Regions from separate parts of the Fictibacillus iocasae genome, predicted to be linked through region 2. Evidence: a T-box and tRNA genes for the amino acid it is inferred to sense, from the RefSeq annotation. Region 2 holds a T-box; the other holds one or more tRNA genes.
What was found. The T-box of region 2 lies ahead of serS (serine--tRNA ligase). A T-box ahead of a tRNA ligase gene usually reads a tRNA of that ligase, here a tRNA-Ser.
Positions count from the first base shown of each region.

Region 1: it has a tRNA-Ser gene. The T-box ahead of serS (serine--tRNA ligase) is inferred to sense a tRNA for this amino acid. The anticodon was not compared.

Region 1 covers NZ_JBHTCP010000047.1:170-9,207, reverse strand. Annotated here, with positions in the region: gene ACFQPF_RS13960 (STAS domain-containing protein) at 1-75, shown strand, start outside; gene ACFQPF_RS13955 (STAS domain-containing protein) at 92-448, shown strand; gene ACFQPF_RS13950 (anti-sigma regulatory factor) at 451-852, shown strand; gene ACFQPF_RS13945 (PP2C family protein-serine/threonine phosphatase) at 864-1,871, shown strand; gene ACFQPF_RS13940 (STAS domain-containing protein) at 1,933-2,265, shown strand; gene rsbW (anti-sigma B factor RsbW) at 2,262-2,744, shown strand; gene sigB (RNA polymerase sigma factor SigB) at 2,710-3,501, shown strand; gene ACFQPF_RS13925 (PP2C family serine/threonine-protein phosphatase) at 3,498-4,109, shown strand; gene ACFQPF_RS13920 (hypothetical protein) at 4,265-4,459, shown strand; gene ACFQPF_RS13915 (Tex family protein) at 4,537-6,738, shown strand; gene cmpA (cortex morphogenetic protein CmpA) at 6,757-6,885, opposite strand; gene ACFQPF_RS13905 (SprT family protein) at 6,980-7,438, shown strand; tRNA gene ACFQPF_RS13900 (tRNA-Asn) at 7,602-7,676, shown strand; tRNA gene ACFQPF_RS13895 (tRNA-Ser) at 7,683-7,773, shown strand; tRNA gene ACFQPF_RS13890 (tRNA-Glu) at 7,777-7,851, shown strand; tRNA gene ACFQPF_RS13885 (tRNA-Asp) at 7,883-7,958, shown strand; tRNA gene ACFQPF_RS13880 (tRNA-Gln) at 7,998-8,072, shown strand; tRNA gene ACFQPF_RS13875 (tRNA-Lys) at 8,316-8,391, shown strand; tRNA gene ACFQPF_RS13870 (tRNA-Leu) at 8,406-8,489, shown strand; tRNA gene ACFQPF_RS13865 (tRNA-Leu) at 8,552-8,637, shown strand; tRNA gene ACFQPF_RS13860 (tRNA-Arg) at 8,696-8,772, shown strand; tRNA gene ACFQPF_RS13855 (tRNA-Pro) at 8,776-8,852, shown strand; tRNA gene ACFQPF_RS13850 (tRNA-Gly) at 8,862-8,935, shown strand; tRNA gene ACFQPF_RS13845 (tRNA-Ile) at 8,952-9,028, shown strand.
Region 2 covers NZ_JBHTCP010000008.1:611-8,589, forward strand. Annotated here, with positions in the region: gene ACFQPF_RS04065 (YaaC family protein) at 588-1,541, opposite strand; gene guaB (IMP dehydrogenase) at 1,666-3,123, shown strand; gene ACFQPF_RS04075 (serine hydrolase) at 3,222-4,562, shown strand; gene pdxS (pyridoxal 5'-phosphate synthase lyase subunit PdxS) at 5,223-6,107, shown strand; gene pdxT (pyridoxal 5'-phosphate synthase glutaminase subunit PdxT) at 6,109-6,696, shown strand; T-box leader at 6,735-6,962, shown strand; gene serS (serine--tRNA ligase) at 7,039-7,979, shown strand, end outside.

The DNA.
Region 1 (9,038 bases), on a different contig from region 2:
ACAAAGAGCACCCTTCAAAAAGGCATGGAGCGTGCGCTGGAAATTACGAATCAAATTATTGTCCGCAAAGATTGAATAGGGAGTGTAGATGATGAGAATTCCTATCTTGAAATTACATGAGTACTTGCTCATTACCATTCAAGTAGAGCTTGATGACCAGACAGCTCTTCAGTTTCAAGAAGATCTGCTTAGCAAAATTCATGATACAGGCGCTAAAGGCGTAGTCATCGATTTGACGTCTGTTGATATGATTGATTCGTTCATCGCAAAAGTTCTAGGCGATGTGGTACGCATGTCAAAATTAATGGGCGCGCAGGTTGTTCTAACAGGAATTCAGCCTGCCGTTGCGATCACTCTGATTGACCTAGGCATCTCCATGAGGGAGGTCCCAACAGCTCTTGATTTAGAACAGGGGCTTGATAAATTGCGTCTGGAACTGGAGGGATGACCATGGACATCCAATCCTGTGTAGAAGTGCGCAATGAATGGGACATCGTAAGCGCCAGACAATTAGGAAGAAATATGGCCAAAGAGCTTGGTTTTGGCAACGTGGACCAGGCGAGGATTACAACTGCCATTTCTGAACTAGCACGTAATATCTACTTATACGCGGGAAACGGAAAAATTTGCATACAGCCTATTGACCAGCTTGGCAAAAAGGGCCTCAAGATTGTTGCTCTTGATAATGGACCGGGCATACGGGATATCCGCAGGGTAATGGAAGACGGCTATACGACATCCGGAGGGCTTGGAGCCGGATTGCCGGGTGTGAAAAGGCTGATGGACGAATTTTCGATCGAATCAACCGTAGATGTAGGTACAGAGATTAATGCAACGAAATGGCTTCGATAGGAGGAAGCTTTTTGACTGGCAAAGACGCGATAATTGATCGTTACCAAGACCTTATACAGACTTATATAAAAGGCAAGTCAGAAACAGCTCTTTATAAAGGGCAGCAGTTCAGCCGAAAATTGATTGAGCAGCAAATCTCTCCCGAGGATGTGATCTCGCTTCACATTCAAGTGATGCATGAGCTCTTCCCGGATATGGAAGAGGACATGCGCGACTCCTTTGATTTTTTATTAGAAGTCATGATCGGCTACGGGTTCGCTTATCGCGAGCATCAGAGCCTGAGAGACAAGCAGCAGCAGTTGGAGTCGGAGATTGAGGTGGCTGCGAGCATGCAGCAAACCTTGCTCATGAGCGATGTTCCCGAGGTGGACGGGCTCGATATTGGCGTCATCAGTGTGCCTGCTAAGAAAATGAACGGTGATTATTTCAATTTCGTTAAAGACGGAAACAAATTAAGTGTAGCGGTCGCAGACATTATCGGAAAAGGGATTCCCGCTGCGCTTTGCATGTCGATGATCAAGTATGCGATGGACAGCCTGCCTCAGCAGCAGCAGATGCCTCACTTGCTGCTCGAGAACTTGAATCACGTTGTCGAGCAGAACGTCCACCCGAACATGTTCATCACGATGCTTCACGGTCTATACGATTCTGATAAACATACGTTTTCCTATGCCGGTGCTGGCCATGAACCAGGATTTATTTACCGTGCAGCCGATGACAGGTTTGACGATATGATTGCCAAAGGTATCGTTCTCGGCGTTTCCCGCACGGCAACATACCAGCCCTATGAAAAAGTGATCGAGATCGGGGATATGGTCATTCTGCTTTCGGATGGTGTAACGGAATGCCGAACGAGCAAAGGGTTCATTGAGCGCGATGAGATCGTATCGTTGATCCGCAAACACATGAATCTGCCTGCTCAGGAAATGGTTCAATGTGTTTTCCATGAGCTGGAGAAGCTCCAGGAATTTGAGCTTCGAGACGATTTTACGTTAATTGTTTTAAAAAGAGTGGTTTAGCACATTCGCGGAAAGGGTAAAGTTTTCTATCCGTTTTAAAATCAACCCTGGGGGGAATATAATGAATTTGCAAATTAACCATCACACAAACGAACACACCCATTCATTAGAACTAGCTGGAGAAGTAGACGCATATACGGCTCCCAAATTGAAAGAAGTGCTTGTTCCATTAACGGAAAAAGAAGGTCAGGAGATTATCATTGACCTGTCTCAAATAGAATACATGGATAGCACGGGGCTTGGTATCTTTGTCGGCGCCCTCAAATCCACAAAAGCAAACAATGGCTCCTTGAAGCTTAGAGGAATGACTGAACGAGTACGCCGCATTTTTGAAATTACCGGTCTGACAGAAGTAATGGACATCGAGAATGAGGTAAAGGGGGAGGCCAAATGAACACAGCCTCTGACTACTTGGAAATGATCGTACCGGCAAAGCCTGATTTTGTCGGTGTGGTACGCCTTACGATTTCAGGCATCGCCAACCGTATGGGTTTTGCATTTGATGAAATTGAAGATATTAAAATTGCCGTATCGGAAGCGTGCACGAACGTTGTGAATCATGCATACAGCGACGCAGAGCTCGGTCAGATCCGCATCGGCTGCAACCTTCATGAAGACCGACTGGAAGTTACCGTGGTCGACCAAGGAAAGAGCTTCGATTACAACAAGGTAACCGAGAACCTTGGACCTGTGGACGGCAAGCCAGTAGAACAGCTGACTGAAGGAGGTTTGGGCCTCTTCTTGATTGAAACACTTATGGATAAGGTAGAAATCAGTGGTGAAGCAGGCGTCATCGTCATGATGACGAAGTATCTTCACAGAGATGAGGTGGAGGAAAATGTCGACCGGACCTCGCCAGCATCTTCACAGTAAAGAACAAGTCTACGCCTGGATTGAGGAACTGCAGTATGATCCAACGAATGAAGAACTGCAGACAAATCTCGTTCATCAATACGAAGACCTTGTGCATTCGCTCGCAAGAAAATTCTCAAAAGGAAAGATCATTCATGACGACCTTGTACAGGTGGGCATGATCGGTCTTCTTGCGGCTATCCGGCGTTATGACAAAACGTTTGGCCGCTCGTTTGAATCGTTTGCTGTTCCGACAATCGTTGGAGAAATCAAGCGGTTTATCCGGGACAAAACGTGGAGTGTCCATGTACCGCGCCGCATTAAGGAACTCGGACCGCGCATCAAGCGAGCCGTTGAAGAGCTGACAACCGATCTTCAGCGTTCGCCGAAAATCTATGAAATAGCCGATTATCTTGAGGTGACAGAAGAAGAAGTGCTCGAAACGATGGAGATGGGCAAAAGCTATCAGGCGTTGTCTGTTGACAGCACGATCGAGGCAGATCAGGAAGGCAGCACGGTCACATTGCTTGACCTTGTCGGTTCTGATGACGGAGGCTTTGACCAGGTGGACAAGCAGATGCTTCTTCAAAAAGCGTTTGAAGTGCTGACTGTCCGGGAAAAAGAAATTCTGCAATGCACTTACTTTGAAAACTTAAGCCAGAAGGAAACCGGCGAAAGGCTAGATATTTCTCAGATGCATGTGTCCCGTTTGCAAAGGCGCGCACTGGAAAAACTCCGTGAGGCTATACGTGTATCCCCTTCGGAGGCATTAAAATGATCGAACACCACAGCTTCAACAACGTAAAGGTGTCGGCTTTTCAGGTGCCTAAAGCAGGAAATGACCTTTGCGGTGACAGCTTTTTCTTTTATGAAACCTCACGTTACTTTATCTGCGCACTGGCAGACGGTCTCGGCAGCGGATCCCTTGCAAAGGACGCTTCTAAGGCTGCGATGAGGATAGTAGAAGAACACCATGACGAGGAGATTACGTCGATCATGGAAAGGTGCAACACCGTTCTCAGACAAACGCGCGGTGCGGTTCTCGCAGTCGTCAAGTTTGATTTTGAGACACAAACGGTTCATTATGCGAGCGTTGGTAACATCCGCTTCATGCTGGCAGTGAAAGATGAAAAAGTTGTTCACCCGCTTTCTACATTAGGATTTCTCGCCGGCAAGCCGCAAAAGTTTAAAATTCAGCAATTCTCCTTTAAAGGGGAGGCCGCATTTATGCTTTATTCGGACGGAATGGAAATCCATACCCAAAGCCGCAACATCCTTTCCCGCATGATCTCGCCAGAGGATGCGGTGTTCTATATTAGCCAATTACCGGTCAATACATCAGATGATGCCACATGCTTAGTCGGAAGAATCCGCGCATCTGAATAGAAAAGCAGCGACTTTTTTAAGAAGTCTCTGCGTTTTTATGATGTATTTTGGCAGCACCAAAAGCCCCAAAAACGAACATGGCGCTTCAAATATTATTCATAGCGAGATATATTTTTGTCCCTCTCTTTGTAAGATAAAGAGAGGGGGAGCGGACTATGGGCAGCGGATTTTGGATCATTATGAGTATTCTCGTATTATACGCTGTCGTAAAATTGTACAGAGGATATGCCGAATATGACATCTCTTCTCTCCAATACCGCCAGCTCAAACGCGGCAGGAAGCAGCTTTCAGAAGCAGATAGAGACATCCCCCACGGCAATAAGGACGAATCGAAAATCGAAACTTTTTAACGAAAGGGCCTCCTTCCGCATTCGGCAGGACGCCCTTTTCGTTTATAATAAAGAGGATGAGAAGGGAGCTGCCGAAAATGGAACAGGTGACCGAAAAGAAGACCGCTGCCCCGGCTGCGGCTAATGAAGTGAATGTGATTGCAAAGGAACTGGAAATAAACAAAAAGCAGGTTGAAAATGTCATTGCCTTGCTTGGCGAAGGAAACACCGTGCCGTTTATCGCACGATACAGAAAAGAGCTGACAGGCGGTCTGGATGAAGTACAGATCAAAGCGGTCATGGATCGCTGGCAATACCTCGAGAACTTAAAGGCGAGAAAAGAAGAGGTCATCCGCCTGATTGAAGAGCAGGACAAGCTGACAGAGGAGCTGCAAAAGGACATTCTGGCAGCCGTTAAGCTGCAGGAGGTAGAGGACTTATATCGTCCATACAAACAAAAACGACGAACAAAAGCGAGCGTTGCCAAAGAAAAGGGCCTTGAGCCACTCGCCCAATGGCTTCTGCAATTATCACCCAATTCGGTTGAAGAGGAAGCTCGACTCTATGTAGACGCTGAAAAAGGTGCCGCTTCAATAGAAGAAGCACTGCAAGGAGCATCCGATATTATTGCAGAATCGATCTCAGATGAGCCTGACACACGCAAATGGATCCGCGAGCTGACAGTAAAAAAAGGCTCGCTCAAAACATTGGCTACAAAGCATGCCGACAAGGATGAAAAGAAAATTTACGAGATGTACTACGATTATGAAGAACCTTTGAGCAAAATCGTTCCTCATCGTGTTCTCGCAGTCAATCGCGGTGAAAGAGAGGACATTATCAAGGCGGGCATTAACGCTCCAGAAGAGGAAATCATCTCTAAAATGCTGCGGCAGCATATTAAGAAGCCGCAATCGCCATCTGCGACCTACATAAAAGCGGCGATTGAAGACGGCTACAAGCGCCTGATCGCTCCGTCCATTGAAAGAGAGATTCGCACCTCTCTGACCGAGACGGCGGAAGAACGCGCCATCCATATTTTTTCTGAAAATGTGAAAAGCCTACTCCTTCAAGCACCGTTAAAAGGGAGAATGGTGCTCGGTGTTGACCCGGCCTATCGCACAGGCTGCAAGCTTGGAGTGGTTGATGAGACAGGAAAAATGCTTCACATCGTCACGATCTACCCGACACCTCCACGTTCAGAGGTAGAAAAGTCGGCGAAAATCGTGCGTGATCTCATCGATAAATATGGAATCGAGCTAATCGCAATTGGCAATGGGACCGCATCACGCGAAACCGAACAATTTATCGTGAATACCATTTCAGATCTAGATCGTGAAGTAGCCTATGTCATCGTGAATGAGGCTGGCGCGAGCGTGTACTCGGCATCAGCTGTCGCACGAGAGGAATTTCCTGAGCTGCAGGTAGAGGAAAGAAGCGCGATTTCGATCGCCAGAAGACTGCAGGATCCGATGGCCGAGCTCGTTAAGATTGATCCTAAATCGATCGGCGTCGGCCAATACCAGCATGACGTTTCGCAAAAACGGTTAAACGAAGAAGTAACGTTTGTCGTTGAGACGGCGGTTAACCTTGTCGGTGTGAACGTGAACACCGCATCCGCCTCACTGCTTCAATATGTTTCGGGCCTTTCCAAGACGGTCGCACAAAATATCGTGAAGCAAAGAGATGAAATCGGCAAATTTTCAAACCGTACGGAGCTGAAGAAAATCCCTCGTCTTGGCGCGAAAACATACGAGCAGGCGATCGGCTTCCTTCGCATCCAAGGAGGAAAGCAGCCGCTTGACCAGACAGGCATCCACCCGGAAAGCTATGATTCGGCGAAAAAGGTGCTGGAAGAAATCGGCGAGACCGTTCAATCGATCGGCGCGCCTTCTGTTCGGGAGAAATTGGACGTCCTTTCCGTGAATGAGCTGTCTGAAAAACTCGGAATCGGTGTGCCTACATTAAAGGATATCATCGAGGGCTTGTCCCGGCCGGGGCGTGACCCCCGTGACGAATTTGCTGGCCCTGTCCTGAAAACGGATGTTTTGAAGATGGAAGATTTGAAGCCTGGTATGGAGCTGCAGGGCACAGTCCGCAACGTGGTCGATTTTGGCGCGTTCGTGGATATTGGCGTGAAGCAAGACGGCCTTGTGCACATTTCCAAGCTCACTACACGTTTCGTGAAGAACCCGATGGAGGTCGTCAGTGTCGGACAAGTGGTGACCGTATGGGTAGACTCTGTCGATACGAGGAAAGAGCGCATCGCCCTGACGATGGTCAACCCTGAGAAAAACGCATAAACACCGAACACTGCCTAATTAAGGATTCTCCTTTAAGGCAGTGTTCTTTTTATTATAGAAAAACCAGCACTGGTTAAGCAGGCGGATCTGATAGCGGTCCTTCTGGTAGTAAGCTCTGCGCAGCTGACGTTTGAACCATACAGGCATGAAGATTCCCTCCTTGCGTACCGTCTGTTGTTGTGTTTTAGTTTATGTAGGTATGCTTGTTAGTGTGAACCAAAACGTAAGGTGGCTTCGTATAATGAATCAGCAGCAGCTTCAGCAACTAACCGAGACAATTTCAAACGAATACTTCGGAAAATCATTCCGGCACACCGCGCGTTTTAACAACCGCCTCCAAACAACAGGCGGCCGGTACCTGCTGCGCAGCCATGATATCGAGATCAACCCGAAGCAGTATATGCATTTTGGGATGGAGGCCCTGATCGGCATCATCAAGCACGAGCTGGTTCATTATCACCTGCATATTGAAGGAAGAGGCTACAAGCACCGCGATCCGGAGTTTAAGCAGCTGCTGAAGCAAGTGGGGGGAGCACGCTATTGTGACTCTTTGCCTGGAGCGGTAAGAAAAGAAACTTATAAACATCTGTATAAATGCACAGACTGTAATGTGGCGTTCAAAAGGAAACGGCGCATCAATACCGCTAAATACGTATGTGGAAGATGCCGTGGGAAACTGGTTCATATTATTTCTGAATAATTTCTGAATAAGTTGTTGACTCGCTATATGAATATGTGGTAATTTAATTAAGTCGCTGTTGGGCATTACATAAAACGAGCGAAAACAACATGAAAAAAACCTGCTAAAACAGGTTGACATTCGAGGCTATACGTAATAAGATATTAATTGTCTTTAAAAGCATTCCACAGTAGCTCAGTGGTAGAGCTATCGGCTGTTAACCGATCGGTCGCAGGTTCGAGTCCTGCCTGTGGAGCCATATTACAGAGAAGTACCCAAGTGGCTCAAGGGGCTCCCCTGCTAAGGGAGTAGATCGCTAACGCGGTGCGAGGGTTCGAATCCCTTCTTCTCTGCCAGATGGCCCGTTGGTCAAGCGGTTAAGACACCGCCCTTTCACGGCGGTAACACGGGTTCGAATCCCGTACGGGTCACCATCAACTTACTTAATCAGTTTCATATTATCGCGGATCCGTGGTGTAGTGGTTAACATGCCTGCCTGTCACGCAGGAGATCGCCGGTTCGACCCCGGTCGGGTCCGCCATTTATTTCTATAAAAAACCGAATTCATTAAAACAAACGATGGGCTATAGCCAAGCGGTAAGGCAACGGACTTTGACTCCGTCACGCGTAGGTTCGAATCCTGCTAGCCCAGCCATTTTTTCTTAAGCCATTAGCTCAGTCACGAGCAAAACAACGTGATTGAACGGCGAGTTGTCTCGACGGATATACCTCCAGTTCTTCTTTTAGAGGAAGAGACAGGGAACCGAAGGACATTATAGCAAGAGCCATTAGCTCAGTCACGAGCGATACAACGTGATTGACGGCGAGTTGTCTCGACGGACACGCCCACAGTTCTTCTAATAGAGGAAGAGACAGGGACCGACGGACATTATAGCAAGAGCCATTAGCTCAGTCGGTAGAGCATCTGACTTTTAATCAGAGGGTCGAAGGTTCGAGTCCTTCATGGCTCACCATTTATTTGAATAATGCGGGTGTGGCGGAATTGGCAGACGCGCTAGACTTAGGATCTAGTGTCATTGACGTGGGGGTTCGAGTCCCTTCACCCGCACCATTATTCATTTTTTGTTTCTTATAAGATTTTAGTGCGAGACCATGCGCAGCAAACATTGCAGCGCGGTCGTGGCGGAATGGCAGACGCGCTAGCTTGAGGGGCTAGTGGGTGTATACCCGTGGAGGTTCGAGTCCTCTCGACCGCACCAAAATACTTATCATACATGTTGACGAAATGAAAGATTTTCGCCATAACAATTATATAGTGCGCCCTTAGCTCAGCTGGATAGAGTGTTTGACTACGAATCAAAAGGTCGGGAGTTCGAATCTCTCAGGGCGCGCCATAACGGGAAGTGGCTCAGCTTGGTAGAGCACCTGGTTTGGGACCAGGGGGTCGCAGGTTCAAATCCTGTCTTCCCGACCATCTTAATATGCGGGTGTAGTTTAATGGTAAAACAAGAGCCTTCCAAGCTCTGGTCGTGAGTTCGATTCTCATCACCCGCTCCATTATCTTTGATTTACTGGGCCTATAGCTCAGCTGGTTAGAGCGCACGCCTGATAAGCGTGAGGTCGATGGTTCGAGTCCATTTAGGCCCACCATTATTTTTTT
Region 2 (7,979 bases):
AGCTCTTCAGCGCCGATGGCAGCTTTAGGGTTTTCCCCTGTAAGAGTAGGACGTGGCCGGGCAAAGACAGAAGATCACCAACTGCGGTGATCTTCTTTTTTTCGTATGGAAACAGGGAGAAAGAGCTACAAATAAATAAGGATGAAGATCACGAAAAACATGTGATCTTCGTGCATGTAGGGGAACAAAGAAGAGTGTAGGTTATTCAACGTCCTGTTCCTGCGTCTACAAGCCTAGCCGAGGACGTGGCCGGGCAAGACAGAAGATAACCAACTGCGGTTATCTTTTTTTTCGTATATAAAAAGGGTGAAAGAGCTGTGAAAAAGGAAGAAGATCACATAAAACGCGTGATTTTCTTAACGTCATAACTTACCACGCATAAGATTTATTATCGTGATCTTCTTCGATTACTTCATTGCAAAGTTGATCGTAATGAAAGGTGCCGACTCCTCGAAAATGAAAGGCACATTTTCTTCGTGCGATGTCTTGCTGCGCCACCTTCCGCCCAGCGGAAAGCGTGCACCTGTAACGGAGATCAACACTTCTTGAATTCTAAAAGAAAACATGTTTTAAAAAGAATCAAAAATTTACCTCGTATTCAAATAATCCGCCAGCAGCTTCGGAATTTTCTTAGCCGTGATGTCCAGAAAGTGCAAAATAATCGGCAGCTCTTTTGAGTTGTATGTATGAAAAAGATCGCTCCACCATTCTGTGTCGTAGCGGCAGATCATGCTCAGGTTATAGAGAATCAAATAATGAATCATGATTTCGTTCAACCGCGGCAAGCTGTATAAATCACGTTCAATCGGCATGTAGATGTCTCCGTTCAGTGAGCAGGAAAACGGATAAGAGCCAATCGGATTGCACTGATCGGGCAGAGAGATGATCATATGCTGTTCATTTTTTTCAACTAATGACAGCTGCCAGCCAGAGGCGCTGGCTAAAAACTCGAGCAGACGGCTGTCTGTCAGGTGAAGGAGGTCGGTGGCGACATACGGCACGGCGAGTTTCCGGTCATGTGCGGGAAGCTGAAGCATCGTTTCAGGCATGCCCATCGTTTTGAAGAAGAGCGAGATTTCAGGGATCAGACTGAGCAGGTTTTTCATCGTGATTTTATCGCCTTCGAGGTGTTTCACATGAAACATTTTTTCGCAAAAATGATTAAACAGGCCGGATTTTTGGATTCTGACCTCATCATATAAAAACTCGTAGTTACGCTTTTTGCGTTTTCGGGTCGTCACGCCATGAGCGAGAACGGTGCTGCTGTCGGGGTAGCTCGGGTCAACGGTAAGGAGGCAGGCTTTGATGAGCTGTGTCATGCCATAAAACAGGAGAACAGGGCGCAGTTCCGCAGGAGCATTAGAGCTGAGAGCATAATATTTCTTTCCATGCTCAATATAGTAGATGAAGGCATAGCAGTTCTCGAAGCTGAGCGAATCAGGCTGGTCATATTGATGTTTCTTGTATGAACGGGATAGATAGCTTTGTGTGCCGGAAGAGGATAGAAATGGAAGATAGGAATCCCAGCTGTGATCAATCATGATGATACCTGCTCTCTGAATTGATTTCTAAATATTTTGACATCATTTACACTCCTTGACAGTAGTGTAACCAGTTGTTAATCTACAAATAATATTTTTTAGGAAAAAAGGGGTGGATGTCTGCATGTGGGAGAATAAGTTCGCAAAAGAAGGGTTAACGTTTGATGATGTATTGCTCATTCCAGCTAAATCGTCGGTGCTTCCGAAAGATGTTTCTGTCAAAACGAAGCTGTCCGAAAATGTTCAGCTGAACATTCCGGTGATCAGTGCTGGTATGGATACAGTAACAGAAGCAGAGATGGCGATCGCGATGGCACGTCAAGGCGGTCTAGGAATCATTCATAAGAACATGTCGATTGAAGATCAGGCGGAGCAGGTGGACCGTGTGAAGCGCTCGGAGAGCGGCGTTATTACGGATCCATTTTATCTGCAACCCAACCACCAAGTGTTCGATGCTGAGCATCTGATGGGCAAGTACCGCATCAGCGGTGTGCCGATTGTGGACGAGGACAAGAAATTAGTCGGTATTATCACGAACCGTGATATGCGATTCATTCAGGATTATTCGATTCAGATTTCTGATGTTATGACAAAAGACAACCTCATCACCGCTTCTGTTGGAACGACGCTAAAAGAAGCAGAACTGATTTTGCAGAAGCATAAGATTGAGAAACTCCCTCTTGTAGATGATGAAGGCGTATTGCAAGGCCTGATCACCATTAAAGATATTGAAAAAGTCATCGAGTTCCCGAATTCGGCAAAAGACAAGCAAGGACGCCTTCTTGTTGGTGCTGCAGTCGGTGTAACGAAGGATGCTGCGACTCGCGTAGAGAAGCTCGTACAGTCAGGCGTGGACGCGATTGTCATCGATACAGCACACGGCCACTCAGAAGGTGTACTGCAGAAGGTAAAAGAGATTCGCGGCTTGTATCCTGACCTTACCATTATTGCTGGCAACGTGGCCACACCAGAAGCGACGCGTGACTTGATCAACGCCGGAGCAAGCGTCGTGAAGGTAGGAATCGGACCTGGATCCATCTGTACAACTCGTATTATTGCGGGAGTCGGTGTGCCGCAGGTTACGGCTGTATACGATTGTGCGACAGAAGCACGCAAGTACGGTATTCCTGTTATCGCGGATGGCGGCATCAAGTACTCTGGCGATATCGTGAAGGCGCTGGCGAGCGGCGGACATGCTGTTATGCTCGGAAGCCTTCTTGCCGGAGTATCGGAGAGCCCTGGCGACCGTGAAATCTATCAAGGACGCCAATTTAAGGTGTACCGCGGAATGGGATCGGTCGGTGCGATGGAACGCGGTTCGAGCGACCGTTATTTCCAGGAAAATAATAAAAAGCTTGTGCCAGAAGGAATCGAAGGGCGCGTGCCGTACAAAGGACCGCTTTCAGACACGCTTTATCAGCTAGTTGGCGGCATCCGTTCAGGTATGGGATATTGCGGAACGGAAACGATTGAAGATCTGCAAAACAACGCGCAGTTTGTCCGCATCACAGGCGCGGGACTTCGCGAAAGCCACCCGCACCAAGTGCAAATTACCAAAGAAGCGCCAAACTATTCGGTCTAAAGATTCATTTTTCAGACAGAGGATGATCCTCTGTCTATTTTTTTGCACTTTACTATGTTACAATAACCGAGTGTAAAATGGCCTTGGAGGTGCAGAAGTTGAACAGCAAGATGAGACAGCTATTAGTGCTGACACTTATTTTTTCATTCTTTACAGGAAGTCTGTTTGGTTTTCAATCAAAAGCAAGCGCCGCGCCGGCGTTAGATATTAAAGGGGAAGCCGCCATCTTAATTGACGGTGAAACCGGTAAGATTTTATTTGAAAAAGCAGCGGATAAAATGCTTCCGCCAGCTAGTATGACAAAAATGATGACAGAATATCTTGTGCTCGAAGCCATCAAGAAAAACAAGATTTCTTGGGATCAGAAAACAGGAATCTCTGAATACGCACATAAGATTTCACAAAACCGGGACCTTTCCAATGTTCCGCTTCGTGTAGACGATAAATATTCGGTAAAAGAGCTTTACCAGGCGATGGCGATCTATTCAGCCAACGGGGCAACCATCGCGCTTGCTGAGCTGATCGGCGGCTCAGAATCTGAATTTGTCTCAATGATGAACAAAAAAGGGAAACAGCTTGGTCTTAAGGATTTCCACTTTGTAAACAGCTCAGGACTGAACAATGAAGATCTTCAAGGCAACCACCCGGCTGGTGACGAGAATGAAGAGAACATGATGAGTGCCCGTTCCACGGCTATTCTTGCGTTCCACTTGATTAACGATTATCCAGAAGTGCTGGAGACAGCGAAGATTCCGAGAATGACTTTCCGTGAAGGAACCGACGATAAAATCAACATGGAAAACTGGAACTGGATGCTGCCTTCACTTGTATACGGATTTGAAGGAGTAGATGGCCTCAAGACAGGTTCAACAGATTCGGCTGGTTTCGCGTTCACGGGTACCGTGAAAAAAGGGGATACACGTCTTTTGTCCGTTGTGATGAAAACGAACAGCCACAAAGCCCGCTTTGACGAAACGGCTAAGCTGTTCAACTACGGTTTTGCAAATTTCACGAAAGAAAAAGTGCTTTCGAAAGGCTACAAGATCAAAGGAAGCAATACGATTCCTGTTGTAAAAGGCAAGGAAAGCGAAGTATCTGTCGCAGCGAAGGAAGATGTTTCTCTTGTCATCAAACGAGGTGAAAAGAAGAACTACAAGCCGAAGTTCGTGATCGATAAGAAAAAGCTGAACGAAGACGGCAAACTGACGGCTCCTGTGAAAAAAGGCGAAGTCGTCGGCCACATCCAAGTGGAGTATAAAGGTGAAGGCGAAGATTACGGCTACTTGATCAACGATGGAACAGGCAAAGGACAAGTTGATGTCGTCACGACACAATCCGTCGAAAAAGCAAACTGGTTCATCCTAGCCATGAGAGGCGTCGGAAGCTTCTTCGCAGACATCTGGTCAGGAACCGTTGATATGGTGAAGGGTCTGTTTTAATCTTAATATAATTTCTGTTGCAGGTGAGTTCTCATGCCGCTAGGCGCTATGATGAGAGCTCACCTTTTTTTTATTTTTGGCTCTTTTAGTAGAGATTGTTCTTTTAAAAAGTCTGATTGTGCAAACTTAGTGCTGTTGGATTCCCTTTGTGTAGTTCTACCATTTTGTTTTCAACACTTCCTAAGGACTGCTTGGAAGTCTTTATTATTGAACTGCTTTGAATACTTCATTGATAAAGTTGATCGTAGTGAAAGGTGCCGACTCCTTCGGGACGAGTGGTCAGGTGAGACCATTTAAAGGCGCGCAGCGACAAATGGGCTCACCGTGTCCAGCAGAAAACGGCTAGCCCCTCGAGGTCAAATGAGAAAGTGCCCAATAAGTCAAAGAGCGACTTACCGGTCCCTTTCTCATTTGCTTATCGGGGCTGGACGAGCCGTTTCTGCTTTTCTGCTCACCCCGCGGAAAGCGTGCGCCTGTAAAGGAGATCAACTACTTCTTAGTAAAAGTTAATTCAACGACTCTTCAACATTATGATGCTGAAGAGTTTTTATTTTCTAAATCCTTTAAATACGATAAAATAGAGGGTGCTAGTGGTTTTATATTAAAACTGCCACAATAACGACTCGCTTTAGAGACGAGATTAAATAGGGGGTATTTTGGATGTTGAAGACTGGTACTGAACGTGTAAAACGCGGCATGGCTGAAATGCAAAAAGGCGGCGTCATCATGGACGTGATTAACGCCGAGCAAGCAAAAATCGCAGAAGCAGCTGGCGCTGTTGCTGTTATGGCACTTGAGCGCGTGCCGGCAGATATCCGTGCTGCAGGCGGCGTATCGCGTATGGCTGATCCAACAATCGTTGAAGACGTGATGAACGCGGTTTCGATTCCGGTAATGGCGAAAGCACGCATCGGGCATATTGTTGAAGCGCGTATCTTAGAAGCAATGGGCGTTGATTACATCGATGAAAGTGAAGTATTAACTCCTGCAGACGAAGTATTCCATTTAAATAAGCGTGACTATACGGTGCCGTTCGTGTGCGGCGCACGTGACCTTGGCGAAGCGGCTCGCCGCATCGGTGAAGGCGCGTCCATGATCCGTACAAAAGGCGAGCCTGGAACAGGGAATATCGTAGAAGCGGTTCGTCACATGCGCATGATTCAGGCACAGATCCGCCAGGTGATCGCAATGAGCGAGGACGAGCTCATGACAGAAGCGAAGAACCTTGGTGCGCCTTACGAGATCCTGCTTGCGATCAAAAAAGAAGGCAAGTTCCCTGTAGTTAACTTTGCAGCGGGCGGAGTGGCTTCACCAGCAGATGCCGCACTCATGATGCACCTTGGTGCTGACGGCGTCTTCGTTGGCTCAGGTATCTTTAAATCGGAAAATCCGGAGAAATTTGCGCGTGCGATCGTGGAAGCTACGACGCATTACCAGGATTTCAAGCTGATCGCAGAGCTTTCTAAAGGCCTTGGCACTCCGATGAAAGGGATTGAGATCTCGTCTATCCTTCCAAACGAGCGCATGCAGGAACGCGGCTGGTAAGATGGTGAAAATCGGAGTATTAGGACTGCAGGGCGCGGTGCGTGAGCATGCTGCCGCACTTGAAGCTTCTGGTGCAGAAGCCGTTATCGTCAAAAAGGTTGAACAGCTCGAAGGCTTAGACGGCCTTGTCATGCCTGGGGGCGAAAGCACTGCCATGAGACGCCTGATCGACAAATACGCTTTTTTACAGCCGTTAAAAGACTTTGCAGCTGAGAAGCCAGTCTTCGGAACGTGTGCGGGTTTGATTTTAATGGCAAAAAATATTGCGGGACAAGATTCGGCTCATTTGGAACTGATCGACATGACGGTTGAGCGCAATGCGTTTGGCCGCCAGGTGGACAGCTTTGAGGCAGACTTGATGATCCACCATGTCGGCGAGGATTTCACCGGTGTCTTTATCCGTGCTCCATACATCATGGAGGTTGGACCTGAGGTTGAGATTCTTTCCAAGCATAACGACCGCATTGTAGCGGCTCAGCAAGGGCATTTCTTATGTGCGGCTTTTCACCCGGAACTGACGGACGATTACCGCATGCACGCGTATTTCGTCAAGATGGCGAAAGAAAAAAAGAAAGAAACGGTTGCATAATTGCGGCATATGCTGTAAATTACTATACAAACTTATATTTAAAATCAGTGACAGGAACTAGTAGCAGAACCCCTTTGTTAAAGAGAGCCGGTGGAAGGTGCGAACCGGCCAAAGGATTTGTGAATCCATCCTGGAGTGAAAAGCCGAACGATACAGTAAGCTTTTCCGGTTATAGAGACCGTTATCTCATGAACAAAGCGGCAGCTGTGCATTTCATTGCACGACTGCAATTAGGGTGGCAACGCGGGTTAACTCTCGTCCCTTACTCAAAGGTTATTTGGGTAAGAGACGGGAGTTTTTTATTTGTCATATGTCACTGATTATTTTAAGGAGGAAAAGTACATGCTGGATTTAAAATTTGTACGTGCTAATTTTGAGGATGTAAAAAGAAGCTTGAGCAAGCGCGGTGAGGACTTAAGCGGGCTGGACCGTTTCGAGGAGCTGGATCACCGCCGCCGTGAACTGATTGGAGAAACAGAAACACTCAAGTCTAAGCGCAACGAAGTGTCTAAGCAGGTTGCCGAGTTCAAGCGCGAGAAAAAGGATGCTGACGCACTGATTCTTGAAATGCGAGAAGTGGGCGATAAAATCAAAGTGATCGATGAAGAGCTTCGCCAAGTTGAGGAAGACCTGAACGGGATCATGCTTACCCTGCCTAACATCCCGCATGAAAGCGTGCCAGTCGGGGAAACAGAGGATGACAACGTGCCCGTCCGCCACTGGGGAGACGTTCCGGAATTTGGTTTCGAGCCGAAAGCACATTGGGATATCGCGACAGACCTCGATATCGTCGATTTTGAGCGCGGAGCCAAGGTAACGGGCAGCCGTTTTGCTTTCTTAAAAGGAGCAGGAGCAAGACTTGAGCGCGCATTGATTAACTTTATGATGGATTATCACGAGGATCAGCATGGCTATACAGAAATTTTACCGCCTTACTTGGTAAACCGCACGAGCATGACAGGAACCGGTCAGCTTCCGAAATTTGAGGAAGATGCGTTCAAGATTCGCGAAGACGATTATTTCCTCGTGCCGACTTCTGAAGTGCCGGTCACGAACTATCACCGCGAAGAAATTTTGGAAGCGGAGCAGCTGCCGATCGGATATGTGGCATACAGCGCGTGCTTCCGTTCTGAAGCGGGTTCTGCCGGACGTGACACACGCGGACTCATTCGTCAGCACCAGTTCAATAAAGTAGAGCTTGTTCGTTTCGTAAAGCCTGAGGATTCTTATAACGAGCTAGAGAAGCTGACAGGTCACGCTGAGAAGATTCTTCAGCTTCTGAA